DNA from 2 places in the Halomonas sp. B23F22_10 genome. Region 1 is predicted to be linked to the other one. Evidence: predicted binding sites of a transcription regulator. Region 1 holds the regulator's gene; the other holds the start of a gene.
What was found. Region 1 encodes PhoB, which activates phosphate uptake and scavenging genes when phosphate is short. Its sites were predicted from a motif close to TGTCATANNNNTGTCANA; they were not measured.

Region 1 (7,432 bases):
GGCGTGCCCTCCATCGTCTACGGCGTGTTCGGCCTCGGGGTGTTCGTCTACGGCCTCGGGGGCCGCCTCGATCAATGGTTCTTCGAGGCATCGCTGCCGTCGCCGACCTTCGGCACCGGCGGCCTGCTGTGGGCCTCGCTGACCCTGGCGCTGCTGACGCTGCCGGTGGTGATCGTGGCCACCGAGGAGGGGCTGTCGCGGATTCCCGATCGCCAGCGCGAGGGCGCCCTGGCGCTGGGCGCGACGCGCCTCGAGATGCTGAGCCGGGTGGTGCTGCCGATGGCCGCCCCGGCAATGCTCACCGGGATGATCCTGGCGGTGGCGCGGGCCGCCGGCGAGGTGGCGCCGCTGATGCTGGTGGGCGTGGCCAAGCTGGCGCCCCAGGTGCCGCTGGACGGCGATTTCCCCTTCCTCCACCTCGAGCGCAAGTTCATGCACCTGGGCTACCACATCTTCGACACCGCCTTTCACAGCAACGATGTCCAGGCGGCGATGCCGCTGGTCTATGCCACGGCGCTACTGCTGGTGCTGGTGATCCTGGTGCTTAACCTGACTGCAATATTTCTGCGCCATTATCTGAGATCACGCCATGGTGGCCTCTCGCGATTCTGAGGGCGACCATGGTGCCAAGGGGTATGTGATGCCGGTCAAGCAGGACCCGGCTCCGCGACGCGGGGCCTTCGTCGATTTCGCGCCCGAGGCCTCCTGCCTGGAGGTCTCGGGCTTCGGGCTGCGTTATGGCGGCAAGCCGGCGCTGCGCGACCTGACCCTGCGGGTGCCGCGCAACCGGGTCACCGCCTTCATCGGGCCCTCGGGCTGCGGCAAGTCGACGCTGCTGCGGGCCCTCAATCGCCTGCACGACCTCAACGAGGACGTGCGGCGGGAGGGCGAGATCCGCCTCGAGGGCCAGGAGATCCACGCGCCCGAGGTGGCGGTGGCCGAGCTGCGCCGTCGGGTCGGCATGGTGTTCCAGGCGCCCAACCCCTTCCCGATGTCGATCTACGACAACGTGGCCTTCGGGCTGCGGCTGCAGGGCGGGCTGCGCAAGCGGCGCATCGACGACATCGTCGAGTGGTCGCTGCGCTCGGCGGCGCTGTGGGAAGAGGTGAAGGACCGCCTCCAGGCCTCGGCCTGGGCGCTGTCCGGCGGCCAGCAGCAGCGCCTGGTGATCGCCCGGACGCTGGCGGTGGAGCCCGAGGTGTTGCTGCTCGACGAGCCGGCCTCGGCGCTGGACCCGATCTCGACGCTCAAGGTGGAGGAGCTGATCCGCAACCTGAAGTCGAGCCTGACCCTGGTGCTGGTCACGCACAACATGCAGCAGGCGGCGCGGGTGTCGGACTACACCGCCTTCCTGCAGGACGGCGAGCTGGTGGAATACGCCCCCACCGATACCCTGTTCACCAATCCGCGCCTCGCGCGCACCGAGAACTACATTACCGGACGCATGGCCTGACGCCGGCGCCCTCAGGAGAGTCTCATGGACATCACTAGCGATATCCACAGCCAGCATATCTCGCGCCAGTTCAATCATGAGCTCGAGGAGCTCAAGACCCACCTGATGGCCATGGGCGGGCTGGTCGAGAAGCAGGTGCAGGACGCCGTCCGCGCCCTGCTCGACGGCGATTCCGCCCTGGCCGAGCGCGTGGTCGACAACGATCGTGCCGTCAACGACATGCAGATCAAGATCGACGACGAGTGCACCCAGATCCTGGCCCGCCGCCAGCCGGCGGCCTCCGACCTGCGCCTGGTGCTGGCGGTGATCCGCGCCGCCTCCGACCTGGAGCGCATCGGCGACGAGGCCAGCAAGATCGCCCGCAACGCCGTGGACCTGGTCGAGAACCAGAGCGGCACCCGCGGCTTCGTCGAGGTGCGCGTGATCAGCGAGCACGTGCGCAAGATGATGCGCGACGCCCTGACCGCCTTCGCCCGCTTCGACACCGAGCTGGCGCTCAAGGTGGTGCAGGAGGACGAGCAGGTCGACAGCGAGTACCAGAGCGCCATGCGCTCGCTGATGACCTTCATGATGGAAGACGCCCGGGCGATCTCGCCGGTGCTCGGCATCATGTGGATCCTGCGCGCCCTGGAGCGCGTCGGCGACCACTCCAACAACCTGGCCGAATACGTGGTCTATCTGGTCAAGGGCCTCGACATCCGCCACACGGCACCGGATGATCTCGGCGATGAGGTGCTCGGCGACGAGGGCTGAACCCCGCTCGACCGGCACTGTCCATGAAGCGGCCGTCGCCCCTGGCGACGGCCGCCGTCGTCGTGATGGAGGAAATGACACCGATGCTGGATGCCTTCTCGGCGCTGTCCCGGGGGACGCGCCTGGTCTACACCCCCGGCCTGCGCCGCTACGTGTTCCTGCCGATACTGGCCAACCTGGTGGTCTACGCCGCCATGCTGAGCTACGTGCTGACCCACTTCGGCGGCTGGCTCGACGGCTGGATGGCCATGGTGCCGGGCTGGCTCGACTGGCTGTCGTGGCTGATCTGGCCGCTGTTCGTGCTCAGCCTGGGGCTGATCGTGTTCTTCAGCTTCACCCTGGTGACCCAGCTGATCGCCGCACCCTTCTATGGCCTGCTGGCCGAGAAGGTCGAGCGCGAGGTCACCGGGCGTCCGCCGCTGGACGACCGCGGCCTGGCGCGCACCGCCATCGATGCCCTGGGCCGCGAGCTGGTCAAGCTGGGCTACATCCTGCCGCGCATGCTGCTGCTGTTCGTGATCGGCTGGATACCGGTGATCAACCTGATCGCGCCCTTGCTGTGGCTGCTGTTCTCGGCCTGGATGATGGCGGTCACCTACCTCGACTATCCGATGGACAACAACAAGGTGCCCTTCGCCGACATGCGTCGCCGCCTCGCCGCGCGCCGCTGGCCGACGCTGACCTACGGCGGCTGGGTGATGCTGATCACCTGGCTGCCGCTGGCCAACCTGCTCCTGCTGCCCGGCGCCGTGGCCGGCGCGGTGCTGATGTGGGAAGACCACTATCGGGCGCTCGCGCCCGACCCCGCCCCGGCGAGGCGCTGACGCTCCAGGCGTCGTGATCGCGTGACCTCCCTCCGCCCGGCCTGCGTCGGGCGGAGTCGTGTCCGGGACGGAATCAGGCGCGCCGCGAGGACGGCGCGGCGTCGGTGAGGCGCGCGGCGGGGAAGATGCAGCGGAAGGTGGCGCCCTCGCCGAGCCGGGAATCGATCTCCAGCTGGGCATCGTGGCGCAGCAGCACGTGCTTGACGATGGCCAGCCCCAGGCCGGTGCCGCCGGTGGCGGTGCTGCGGCCCTTGTCGACCCGGTAGAAGCGCTCGGTCAGGCGCGGGATGTGCAGCGGGTCGATGCCCTCGCCGTCGTCCTCGACCTCCAGGCAGGCGCCGTCGCCCCAGGGACGCCAGCGCAGCACGATGCGGCTGTCCTCGCCGGCGTAGCGCACGGCATTGAAGGCCAGGTTGGAGACGGCGCTGTGCAGCTCCTTCTCCGAGCCGAGCAGGGCGCGGGGCTCGTCGATCTCCACCTCCAGTCGATGATGGCTCTCGGACAGCGCCTCGGCGTCGCGGCGCACGGCCTCGAGCAGGCTGGCCGGGTCGAGGTGGACGTCGTCGTGGCCGCCCTGGTCGTTCTCCAGCCGCGACAGCAGCAGCAGGTCGTTGACCAGGTTCTGCATGCGCCGGGTCTGGCTCTGCATCTGGCCGATGCCGCGGCCGAGGCGCTCCGGCAGCATCTCGGCCATGTCGCCGTAGGTCTCGAGGTAGCCCGTCAGCACGGTGAGCGGGGTGCGCAGCTCGTGGGAGACATTGGCCACGAAGTCGCGGCGCATCTGCTCGAGGCGGTGCAGGCGGGTGATGTCGCGGGCCATCACCAGGCGTTCGTCGTCGCCGTAGAGGGTGATCTGGAACTGCAGGATCAGGTTCTCGTCGATCGGCGAGCACAGCGTCAGCGGCTCGCGGTAGTCGCGGGCGTGGAAGTAGTCGACAAAGCTCGGGTCGCGGAGCAGGTTGGTGATGTGCTGGCCGCGGTCCAGGGTCGGCTTGAGGCCCAGCATCCGCTCGGCGGCGCTGTTCCACCACTCCATGTCGCCGTGGCGGTCGAGCATCACCACGCTGTCGCGCATCGCCTCGGAGGATTCCTGGATGCGGCTCAGGGTGTCGCGCAGCCGCCGCTGGGTGATGCGCTGCCCCTTCTGGTAGCGGTAGAGGCGGTCGAACAGTTCCCCCCACAGCCCCATCGCCGAGGGCGGCTCGTCATGGGGGTGATGGGTCAGCCATTCCTGCAGCGCGTGGAGCTGGCGCATCTGGTAGAAGAGGTAGATGGTGAGCCCCACGGCGAGGCCGAGGCCGCTCAGGGCGAAGGGCCAGCCGATCAGCGCGCCGGCGGCCACCAGGGACGCCAGCCGCCAACATTCGCGTCGCCACAGCCGGCCCATGTCAGGCCTTGGCGGAGAAGCGGTAGCCGGTGCCGCGCACGGTCTGGATCAGCTGCTGGTGCGGCTCGCCCAGCGCCTTGCGCAGGCGGCGGATATGCACGTCCACGGTGCGCTCCTCGACGTAGACGTTGCCGCCCCAGACCTGGTCGAGCAGCTGGCCGCGGGTGTAGGCGCGTTCCTGGTGGGTCATGAAGAACTGCAGCAGGCGGTACTCGGTGGGGCCGATCTCCAGCGACTGGCCGTCGATGCTGACGCGGTGGCTGACCGGGTCGAGCATCAGGCCCTCGACCTGGACCGGATCCTCGACGCCGCGCGGCGTGGCCCGGCGCAGGACCGCCTTGAGGCGCGCCACCAGCTCGCGGGGCGAGAAGGGCTTGGTGATGTAGTCGTCGGCCCCGGACTCGAGGCCCTGGATCTTGTTGTCCTCTTCGCCCTTGGCGGTGAGCATGATGATCGGCAGCTCCGAGGTGCCTTCCTCGCGCTTGAGCCGGCGGGCGAGCTCGACGCCGCTGGTGCCGGGCATCATCCAGTCCAGCAGCACCAGGTCGGGCTGGTGATCGACGACCATGGCGTGGGCGCTCTGGGCATTGTCCGCCTCGAGCACGCGATAGTCGGCCATCTCCAGCGCCACGGCGATCATCTCGCGGATGGGCGCTTCATCATCGACGATCAGTACGGTCTTGGCGGTCATCCCGGGGCCTCATGGTCGAGAGCAGTGACATATTGGTGACGATGACAGCATGTCCTTGTGACAATACCGTGACAGCCTCGTCCTGTCGCCCCCGCTCAGCGCCGCGGTTTTTTCCCGCCCGGCGTCACGCGCCGGCGCCCGGCCACAGCGACAGCGCGATGCCGGCGAACACCAAGAGCCCCGACCAGTGATTGTTGAGGAAGGCCTGGAAGCAGCGATCGCGATCGCGGTGGCGGATCAGCCGCTGTTGGTGGACGAAGGTCGCCGCCATGGCGGCCAGGCCGAGCCAGAAGAAGCCGGTGAGGCCGAGGCGCTCGCCGGCCCAGGCCAGCAGGGCGAGCGTGGCCAGCTGCAGCAGGCCGATGATCCGCTTGTCGGCGCGGCCGAACAGTACCGCGGTGGACTTGATGCCGATGCGCAGGTCGTCGTCGCGGTCGACCATGGCGTACTCGGTGTCGTAGGCCACGGTCCACAGCACGTTGGCGGCGAACAGCAGCCAGGCCTCCAGCGGCACATGGCCGAGCACCGCGCCGAAGGCCATGGGAATGGCCCACGAGAAGGCCGCGCCCAGCACCACCTGGGGCAGATGGGTGTAGCGCTTCATGAAGGGATAGACGAAGGCCAGGATCACGCCGCCCACCGACAGCATCACGGTGAAGGCATTGGTGAAGCACACCAGCACGAAGGCCGCCAGCACCAGGCCGGCGAACAGCCCCTTGGCCTCGCCTTCGCCGATGCGTCCGGTGGCCAGCGGACGTGACTTCGTCCGCTTCACGTGGCCGTCGAAGTGGCGGTCGGCGTAGTCGTTGACCACGCAGCCCGCGGCCCGCATCAGGTAGACCCCGGCGACGAAGATCAGCAGCAGCCGGCGCTCGGGAACGCCCTCGGCCGCCGTCCACAGCGCCCACAGCGTCGGCCACATCAGCAGCCAGGTGCCGATGGGGCGGTCGAGGCGCGTCAGGTGCAGGAAGTCGGGCAGCCGGGCCAGCCCCTTGGGGCGCATCAGGGAACGTTCCATGTGGGTCTCTCGGTTGAATCGGACGACGCGGGTTTCGGGCGATGCCAGACGCAGCCTATCGCGCCGGCAGGGCCAGGTCATCCGCCATGGCGTCGAGGAAGAACTCCTGGACCAGCACCGCGAAGCGGCCGTGGCGCAGCACCGAGCGGCGACCCCAGGGGCCGGGCGCGTCGTGGAAGGGCGCCGGGTCGGCGCTGACCTCGATGGGGCCGCGCTCGAGGCCGGGCTGGCGGAACAGCCAGTGCCCCAGCGAGCGCTCGCCGAGGCCCGCCAGCCGCTGGCCGTGCAGGCCGTGGAGCGGGGCCACCGAGCGCGCCATCACCCAGGAACGATCGCCGAGACACAGCGCGACCTCGCGCCGCCAGACCAGGCGGTCCGGCGCCGTGCCCAGCGCCATGGCCTCGTCGCGGCGCGGCCGGCCCAGGCGCTGGTCGAGCAGCCTGACCCGGAAGCGGCGAGGCGCGCCGGCCTCGATCAGCCGCTGGGTCAGCGAGCCCCGGGTGGCGATCCAGCGCCACCAGGCCGGGCTCATGGCGGGGCGTGCCGCCGCCAGGGGGCGCCAGCGGGGCGAAAGGGCCGGGGCGTGATTCACTGCGCGACTCCGCGTCCAATGCAAGGGGCGGCTAGTGTACCATGGCGGCCCGTCGCGCCCCCTGCAGCGAGGAGCCCCATGAGCGCACCCCTGACCATCATCGGCTCCGGCATGGCCGGGCTGGGCCTGGCGCGCCAGGTCCGGGCCCTGCAGCCCGAGCGCCCCATCACCCTGATCACCGCCGACGGCGGCGAGGACTACTCCAAGCCGCTGCTCTCCACCGGCTTCGCCAAGCGCCTGCCGCCGGATCGCCTGGCCTCGCTCAGCGCCCTGGAGGCGGCCGACCGGCTCGGCGTGACGATGCGCACGCACACCCGGGTCGAGGCCATCGATCCGGCCGCGCGGACCCTGGCCCTCGGCGCCGAGCGGCTGCCCTGGGGCGAGCTGGTGCTGGCCACCGGCGCGGCGCCGGCGCCGCCCTTCGCCATGCCCGAGGCGCTGGCCGGCCGGGTCCATACCGTCAACGACCTCGACGACTACCGCGCCTTCCACGCCGCCCTGGCGGCGCTCGGCCGCCCGGCCCGGGTCGCCGTGGTCGGCATCGGCCTGGTGGGCTGCGAGTTCACCAACGACCTGGCCGCCGGCGGCCATGCGGTCGAGCTGATCGCCCCGGAGGCGGCGCCGCTGCCGCGGCTGCTGCCCGAGCCGCTGGGCCGGGCCCTGGGCGAGGCCTTCGTCGAGGCCGGCATCGCCCTGCACACCGGGCGCACGGTC
Region 2 (7,432 bases), on a different contig from region 1:
GTCGCGGGTGAAGGGCATCGACACGGGGGCGCCGGTGGTCATGGAAGGCGTCATGGGGCGGTGTCCTTGGCGTGGTCGGCCTGGCGGTTGCCCAGCCAGGTCAGCAGGAGGGTGAAGGCGAACAGGGTGATGACCAGGGCGCTGGTGAAATGGCCGCTCTCGCCGCGCATGTTGTTGAGGTAGACCTGCAGGGTCTCGAAGCGGGTGCCCACCAGCATGTTGGCGAACACGAACTCGCCGGCGAGGAAGGAAAACGACAGGAAGATGGCGATCTGTACCCCGACCCGGATATTGGGCAGCACCACCAGGAAGAAGGCCTGCAGCGGCCCGGCGCCCAGCAGGCGGGCGGCGTCCTGAAGCGCCACCACGTCGATGGCACGCAGGCTGTTGGCGATGGCCCGGTACATGAAGGGCAGCACGATGGTGAAGTAGGTCGGGATCAGGATCCAGGGCGTGCCCACCAGCGGCAGCGGCCCGCCGGCATAGAGCTGCAGCAGGCCCACCGAGGAGACCACCGGCGGCACGGCGAAGGGCATCAGGATCAGGCCGTTCATCCAGGCATCCAGGCGCGGATAGCGGGTATGGGCCAGCAGGGCCACCGGCACCACCAGGACCAGCGACAGCGCCAGGGCGCCGGCGGCCACCAGCAGCGAGCGGGCGAAGGCGGCCAGGAAGCGCGGCGTGGTCCACAGCTCGGCGAACCACTTCAGGGTCAGGCCGTCGGGCAGCAGGCTGGCGCCCCAGCTCGCCGCCAGGGCATAGCCCAGGGTGGCTACCAGCGGCAGCGCCAGCAGGGTGAACACCGCGATCACCACCAGGCCGTGGGAGGAGGGCAGCGCCAGGCGGCGGGGGGCGGGTCGCGGCAGGGCGAGATCAGCGTTCGGCGACATGGTAGCTCCTGCGCAGCAGCCACTGCTGGATCAGGGTGACCACCGCCAGCAGCGCCACCAGTACCAGCGCCAGGGCGCTGGCCAGGTTCGGCTGCAGGAAGAGGTCGCCCGACACCAGGTTGGCGATGCGTATGGTCATCAGGTTGTAGCTGGTGTTGACCAGGGCGTAGACGGTGGCATAGGCGCCCATGGCGTTGGCCAGCAGGATGGTCAGGGTGCCGGCCAACGCCGGCCACAGCACCGGCAGCCCCACGTGCCGCCAGTACCCCAGGCGACCCGCGCCCAGCAGGCTGGCCGCCTCCCGCCAGTCCGGGCGCAGGCCGCCGAAGGCGGGAAACAGCAGCAGGATGCCCAGCGGGATCTGGAACCAGGTGTAGATGACGATCAGCCCGGCCTTCGAATAGAGGTTGAAGTCGTCGATCACCCCCAGGCGCTGCAGGGCCAGGGTCAGCACCCCGTTGGCGCCCAGCAGGATGATGAAGGCGAAGGCCAGGGGAACACCGGCGAAGTTGCTGGTCATGTTGGTGAAGGCCACCATCAGCCGCCGCAGCCGACCGTCGGTGCGGCTCAGGCTGTGGCAGGTGAGGGTGGCGATGACCAGCCCCATCAGGCTCGAGACCAGCGAGATCTCCAGGCTGCGCCAGATCGCCTGACGGAAGAAGGGCGAGCTCGCGATCTCCCGGAAGTGATCCAGGCCCCAGCCCTCGCCGACCCGGAAGGCGCTGACGGCGACCCAGGCCAGCGGCGCCAGCTGGAAGGCCGCGAAGACCACCGCGAAGGGGGCGAGCCACAACAGCGCGGGGGAGAGGCGACTCATGGCGACGCGCTCCCGTCGACCAGCAGCTCGTCGTGACGAGGCTTGTCGTGGACCAGGCCCAGCAGGCAGGCCAGGGTGCCGCACAGGCGGGTCTGCTCCAGGCGCTCCACCGGGCGGTGGGCGAAGGCATCGCCGAAGGTCCACAGCGGCACCCGGCGCTCCTCCTCGAGGATGCCGGAGTGGGAGCGATCGGCATTCATGCCGTGATCGGCGGTGACCATCACCTGGTAGCCCTCGGCCAGCCAGCGGGGCAGGTAGTCGGCCAGGGCGATGTCGGCGTGGCGGGCGGCGTTGCGGTACTGGGGCGTGTCGCCGCCGTGATGGTGGCCGGCGTCGTCGATGTTCATGCTGTGGACCAGCAGGAAGTCGGGATCCTGGCGCCGGCGCAGGATCTCGGCGTCGCTGAACAGATGATCGTCGGGGTAGTGGTCCTGCCAGTAGAAGAGCCCCGCCTGGATGGCGCTCTCGGGGTCCTCGTGGAAGCGGTGCCGGGTGCGATCGAAGGGGGCGACCAGGTAGAGCTCGCTGATCCAGTGGTAGGCCGCCGCCGCGGTGCGCCGGCCCTGGCGCACCGCCAGGTCGAACAGGCTCGTGCCGTGGGAGCGACGCACGACCTGATTATGGACCACCCCGGAATCCACCGGCCGGTCGCCGGTGAGCAGGCACTCGTAGAGCGGCCGCGACATGGCCGGTAGCTCGCAGTCCAGGCTGTGGTAGCTGCCGCGGCCGGCCTCGCACAGGGCGTGCAGGTGCCCCATGGCATGCTGGCCGACGGCATGGTTGAGGCCGTCGAGGACGACCAGGATCACACGGTGTGACATGACGGGCTCCAGGCCGCTTCCCTGAGCGGGAAGCGGCGATGGTGGATGGGGCGCGGGGTTACTGCTGGTGGATCAGCACCTGGGACTGCCACTGGCGCGGCAGCTCGCGGGCGCTCTGTTCCCAGGCGGCGAAGTCCTGGATCGGCCGAGCATTGGCGTACTGTGCGTTGGGCAGCAGCTTGGCGGCGATCGCCTCGGGCAGGGTCAGGTGCTCGGCGCGGATCGGCCGGGCATAGCCCTCGGCCAGGTTGAACTGGCCCTCGTCGGAGAGGATGTATTCCCGGGCCAGCTTGGCGGCATGGGGATGCGGCGCGTGCCGGTTGATGATGGTGGCGTAGCCGGAGGTCACCGAGGCGTCGGCGGGGATCACCACCTCGAAGGTGTCGCGATCGATCCGGTCACGGTAGTTCAGGGCGTTGAAGTCCCACAGCAGGGCCACCTCGACCTCGCCCTTCTCCAGGTTGGCGATGCTCGGCTCGGCCAGCGAGAGGCGCCCCTGCTCGGCCAGCTCGGCGAACACCGCCAGGCCCGGGGCCAGGTCGCCCTCGTCGCCGCCATTGGCGTAGGCGGCGGCCAGCACGGCGTTGTTGGCCTGGGAGGCCTGGCCCACGGCGCCCACCGCGACCGCGTAGTCGCCCTCGCTCAGGTCGGCGAAGGCGGCGGGGCGCTCTCCCTCGGGCACCAGGTCCTTGTTGATCATCAGCGCGATGGTGCCGGTGTAGCCCAGCATCCAGTGGCCGTCCTCGTCCTTCGCCCAGTCGGGGATCTCGTCCCAGGTGGTGGGCTTGTAGGGCTGGGTGACGCCCTGCTGGACCGCGATCGGGCCGAAGGCGAAGCCCACGTCGCCGATGTCGGCGGTGGCGTTCTCGCCCTCGGCCTTGAACTTGGCGACCTCTTCGGCGGAGCTCATGTCGGTGTCCATGTGGGCGAGGCCGTACTCGGCCTCCAGGTCGGCCCAGGTGTCCTGCCAGTTGGCCCAGGTGTCGGGCATGCCGACGCTGTCGACGCGACCTTCCGCCTGGGCGGCCTCGATCAGGGCGGACAGGTCATGGTCATCGGCCTGGGCCGGGCCGGCGACGAGGGTGCCCAGGGCGCAGCCCAGGGCGAGACGGGTAAACAGCGGACGAGACGGTTTCACGGCGAGGCTCCATGCGGTGAACGGATGTGGCGATACGCGTGTGGCCGATCATCTGGTCTAGTTCAGTTCGGCCGACAGGATGCACTCTAGGCGCCAGAAATGACGATCCGGTGTCAGTTCGATGGCGGTACCATGTCCGGCCATGCTCGCCCTTTTCCCCGATGATTTCGTCATGTGGCGGCTGTCATCAGGCTGACATCCGGCCTTCGCTAGACTGACGCCGTTTTGCCATCTCCCTTGTCGTGGCAATATTGATCTAGACCAGTCAGCGAGTCCTTGCCATGCCCTCTTCCGCCGAGTTTCGCCCCTCCGCGCCGGATGCCGCGCTGACGCCCCAGGCGCACGGCCTGCACCAGGCCCTGCTCTCCCTGCTCGAGGAGGGGCAGCCGGCGGCCGGGGGGCGCCTGCCCTCCGAGCGTCAGATGATGGCGCGCTTCGCCACCACCCGGATCACCCTGCGCGAGGCGCTGGCCCAGCTGGAGGCCGAGGGGCGCATCTATCGGGAGAATCGGCGTGGCTGGTTCGTCTCGCCGCCGCGGCTGCGCTACGACCTGCTGGCGTGCCTGCCGTTTCGCGAGATGGTCGAGTCACAGCAGCGCCGCGCCGAGACGACGCTGCTCGAGGCCGGCGAGGTGCCGGCACCGGCGGTGGTGGCGAGGCGGCTGGGACTGGCGCAGGGCGCGCCGGTGCAGCGGATCGTCCGGGCGCGGCGGATCGACGGTCGGCCGGTGCTCTACGTGGAGCACCATCTGAGGCCCGAGTGCTTCCCGGGGATCCTCGCCTTCGACCTGGCGGCCCGCTCGCTCACCGACCTCTATCGCCGCGAGTACGCCATTCGGGTCAGTCGGGTCGGCTTCGAGCTGGGCTCCACCGTGCTCGGCGGGCGGGCCGCCGAGGCGCTGCGTGCCGCGCCCGGCAGCCCGGCGCAGCGCATCACCCGCATCAACCACGACCAGAACGGCCGCGCCGTGGACTGCGACGACGAATACTGGCGCCACGACGCCATCGAGCTGACGCTCAGCGCCGCGCCGCAGAGCCGCGACTAGGGGGAAACGACGCCGCCCCGGCCGGAGGGCCGGGGCGGCGTGTCTTGCGCGCCGGGGGTCGTCAGTCCGCCGGCCCGATCAGGTGCTTGACCTCCAGGTAGCCCGCCAGCCCCCAGGGGCCCAACTCGCGGCCGATGCCGCTGATGCCGAAGCCGCCCCAGCTCGCCTCCGGCAGCACCAGCTGCTCGCTGTTGAACCAGATGCTGCCGGCCCGCAGCGCGCGGCCGACGCGGCGGGCGCGGTCGGCGTCGCCCGAGATCACCGTGGCGGCGAGGCCGAAGGCGGAGTCGTTGGCCAGCGCGATGGCCTCGGCGTCGCTGTCGACGCTGCGGGCGCACAGCACCGGGCCGAAGACCTCCTCCCGCCACAGTGGGCTGTCGACCGGCACATCGCGATACAGGGTCGGTGCGACGAACTCGCCCTGGGCGGGCAGCTCGCGGTGTCGGGCGTCGCGCACCGCGGTGAGACCCTCCTCGGCGGCGATGGCCAGGTAGCCCTCCACGGCCGCGCGCTGCCGCGCGCTGGTCATCGGGCCCATGTCGGTGTCGTCGGCGAGCGGGTCGCCCAGGCGGATGGCGTCGATGCGCGTGGCCAGCGCCGCATAGAGCGCGTCGGCCAGCGAGGCGTGCACGATCAGCCGCGAGGTGGCCGAGCAGATCTGCCCGCTGTTGAAGTAGATGCCGGCCATCACCCAGTCGGCGGCGGCCTCGACCTCGGCGTCGTCCAGCACCAGGATCGGCGACTTGCCGCCGAGCTCCAGCGACACGCCGCGGGTGCCCGCGGCGGCGGCGCGCATGACTTGCTCGCCCACGGCGTTGCTGCCGGTGAAGGACAGCTTGTCGACGCCGGGATGGGCGCTGAGCGGCGCGCCGATGCCCTCGCCGTCGCCGTGCACCAGGTTGAGCACCCCGGCCGGGAGGCCGATCTCGAGGGCGATCTCGGCCACGGCCTGTTCGGGCAGCGGGGTGACCTCGGAGGGCTTGAACACCACCGTGCAGCCGGCGGCCAGCGCCGGGGCGATCTTCCAGGCGCTGGTGACCAGCGGGAAGTTCCAGGGCGTGATCAGCCCGACCACGCCGGCCGGGTCCTCGTAGGTGCGGGCCTCGATGCCGTCCATGCCATGCTCGACCAGGCGCCCCTGGCGGGCCTCCAGGGCGCGGGCCTGGCCGGCGTAGTAGCGATAGCAGGCGATGGCATCGTCGAGATCGATGGCGGTCTCGGCCAGGGCCTTGCCGTTGTTGGTCGAAGACAGCCGCATCAACGCCTCGCGGCGCTCGGCGAGGGCGTCGGCGAAGGCCTCGAGATAGGCCGCCCGACGCTCGCCGCCCAGCGCCTGCCAGGCGGGCAGGGCGCGACGCGCGGCGTCCACCGCGGCGTCGACGTCGGCCGGGTCGCCGGCGGTGACCTCGGCGATCGTCTCCTGGCGATAGGGATCGGTCACCGGCAGGCGGCGTTCGCCGCGGCTCGCGATCCAGTGGTTGTCGATGAACTGCTGGGTGAGTCGTTGCATGTCAGGCTCCGGGTCCGGTGTCAGGCGAGGCGGCGCGAGCCCAGGCCGCGGCGTCGATCTCGATCAAAAGCGGGCCGTCGACGGGACGGCTGGCCAGGGCATGGGCCAGTTCGGTGGCGGTGGCGACGCGGGTGGCCAGGCAGCCGAAGCCGCGGGCCACGGTGAGGAAGTCCGGGGCCTGGAGGTCGACGCCGAGGCGGGTGACGCCGGCGTCGTCCATGAAGCGGCGGATCTCCTCGTAGCCCTGGTTGTGCCACAGCAGGATCACCACCGGCAGGCGCTCCTCCACCGCGCAGGCCAGCTCCGGCAGGGTGAACATCACCCCGCCGTCGCCGACCAGGGCCACCACCGGCAGATCGGGGCGGGCGAGGCTGGCGCCGAGCGCCGCCGGCAGGCCGTAGCCGAGGGTGCCGTAGCCGGTGGAGGCGTTGAAGAAGCGCCGCGGGGCCGGCTGGGCGACCAGATGGTTGGCCGCGTAGGTGGTGGCACAGGAATCGCCGACCAGGATCGCCTCGGGCAGGGCCTCGCGCAGGGTGTCGAACAGCGGCACGTAGGCGGCGAAGGCCGGCTCCTCGGCGAGCCCCATCGCCTCATGGGCGGCCCGGGTGCGCTCGGCGCCGCCGCGGTTCAGCCGGCTGCCTTCGAAGTGCGCCGCCAGGGCTATGAGGGCCTGGCCGGCGTCGGCCACCAGGGCCAGGTCGGCGGCCTGGTTGCGGGCCAGCTGCTGGGGGTCCACGTCGATGCGGATCAGTCGTCCCTGGAGCGTGAAGCCGTCGTCGAACACCACGTCGTAGTCGGTCTCGCCGAGCTCGGTGCCGATGGCCAGCACCACGTCGGCGTCCCGTGCCAGCTCGCGCACCGCCGGCAGCGAGGCGTTGGCGCCCAGGTCCAGGGGATGGTCGCGGCCGAGCAGCCCCTTGGCGTTGATGGTGGTGACGGCGGGGGCATCGAGCGCCTCGACCAGCGCGCGAGCGGCCTCGGGGGCAGCGACAGTGCCGCCGCCGAGCAGCACCAGCGGGCGTGCGGCATCTGCCAGCCAGGCGCCTGCCTCGGCGATGGCCACGGGATCCGGCGCGGCCTTGGCCAGTGCCGTTCGCTGCCAGTGCCGCGGCGTGCGGACCGGGGCATCGAACAGGTCGATGGGAACCTCGATATGCACCGGACCGGGGCGGGCGCCCTCGAACACCGCGAAGGCGCGCGCCAGGACCTC

Region 2: a site for PhoB is predicted at 3,849-3,866, ahead of ACGTNF_RS15520 (UTRA domain-containing protein). Genes of this name have one in related genera too.

The regions. Positions count from the first base shown of each region.
Region 1 is NZ_JBIEKF010000005.1:137,256-144,687, reverse strand. Features, by position in the region: gene pstA (phosphate ABC transporter permease PstA) at 1-612, shown strand, start outside; gene pstB (phosphate ABC transporter ATP-binding protein PstB) at 641-1,453, shown strand; gene phoU (phosphate signaling complex protein PhoU) at 1,478-2,206, shown strand; gene cysZ (sulfate transporter CysZ) at 2,290-3,030, shown strand; gene phoR (phosphate regulon sensor histidine kinase PhoR) at 3,104-4,417, opposite strand; gene phoB (phosphate regulon transcriptional regulator PhoB) at 4,419-5,108, opposite strand; gene ubiA (4-hydroxybenzoate octaprenyltransferase) at 5,233-6,126, opposite strand; gene ACGTNF_RS12895 (chorismate--pyruvate lyase family protein) at 6,182-6,658, opposite strand; gene ACGTNF_RS12890 (NAD(P)/FAD-dependent oxidoreductase) at 6,797-7,432, shown strand, end outside.
Region 2 is NZ_JBIEKF010000008.1:70,000-77,431, forward strand. Features, by position in the region: gene ACGTNF_RS15495 (ABC transporter ATP-binding protein) at 1-54, opposite strand, end outside; gene ACGTNF_RS15500 (ABC transporter permease) at 51-890, opposite strand; gene ACGTNF_RS15505 (ABC transporter permease) at 874-1,707, opposite strand; gene ACGTNF_RS15510 (alkaline phosphatase family protein) at 1,704-2,528, opposite strand; gene ACGTNF_RS15515 (ABC transporter substrate-binding protein) at 2,587-3,666, opposite strand; gene ACGTNF_RS15520 (UTRA domain-containing protein) at 3,948-4,712, shown strand; gene ACGTNF_RS15525 (aldehyde dehydrogenase family protein) at 4,774-6,222, opposite strand; gene ACGTNF_RS15530 (5-guanidino-2-oxopentanoate decarboxylase) at 6,224-7,432, opposite strand, start outside.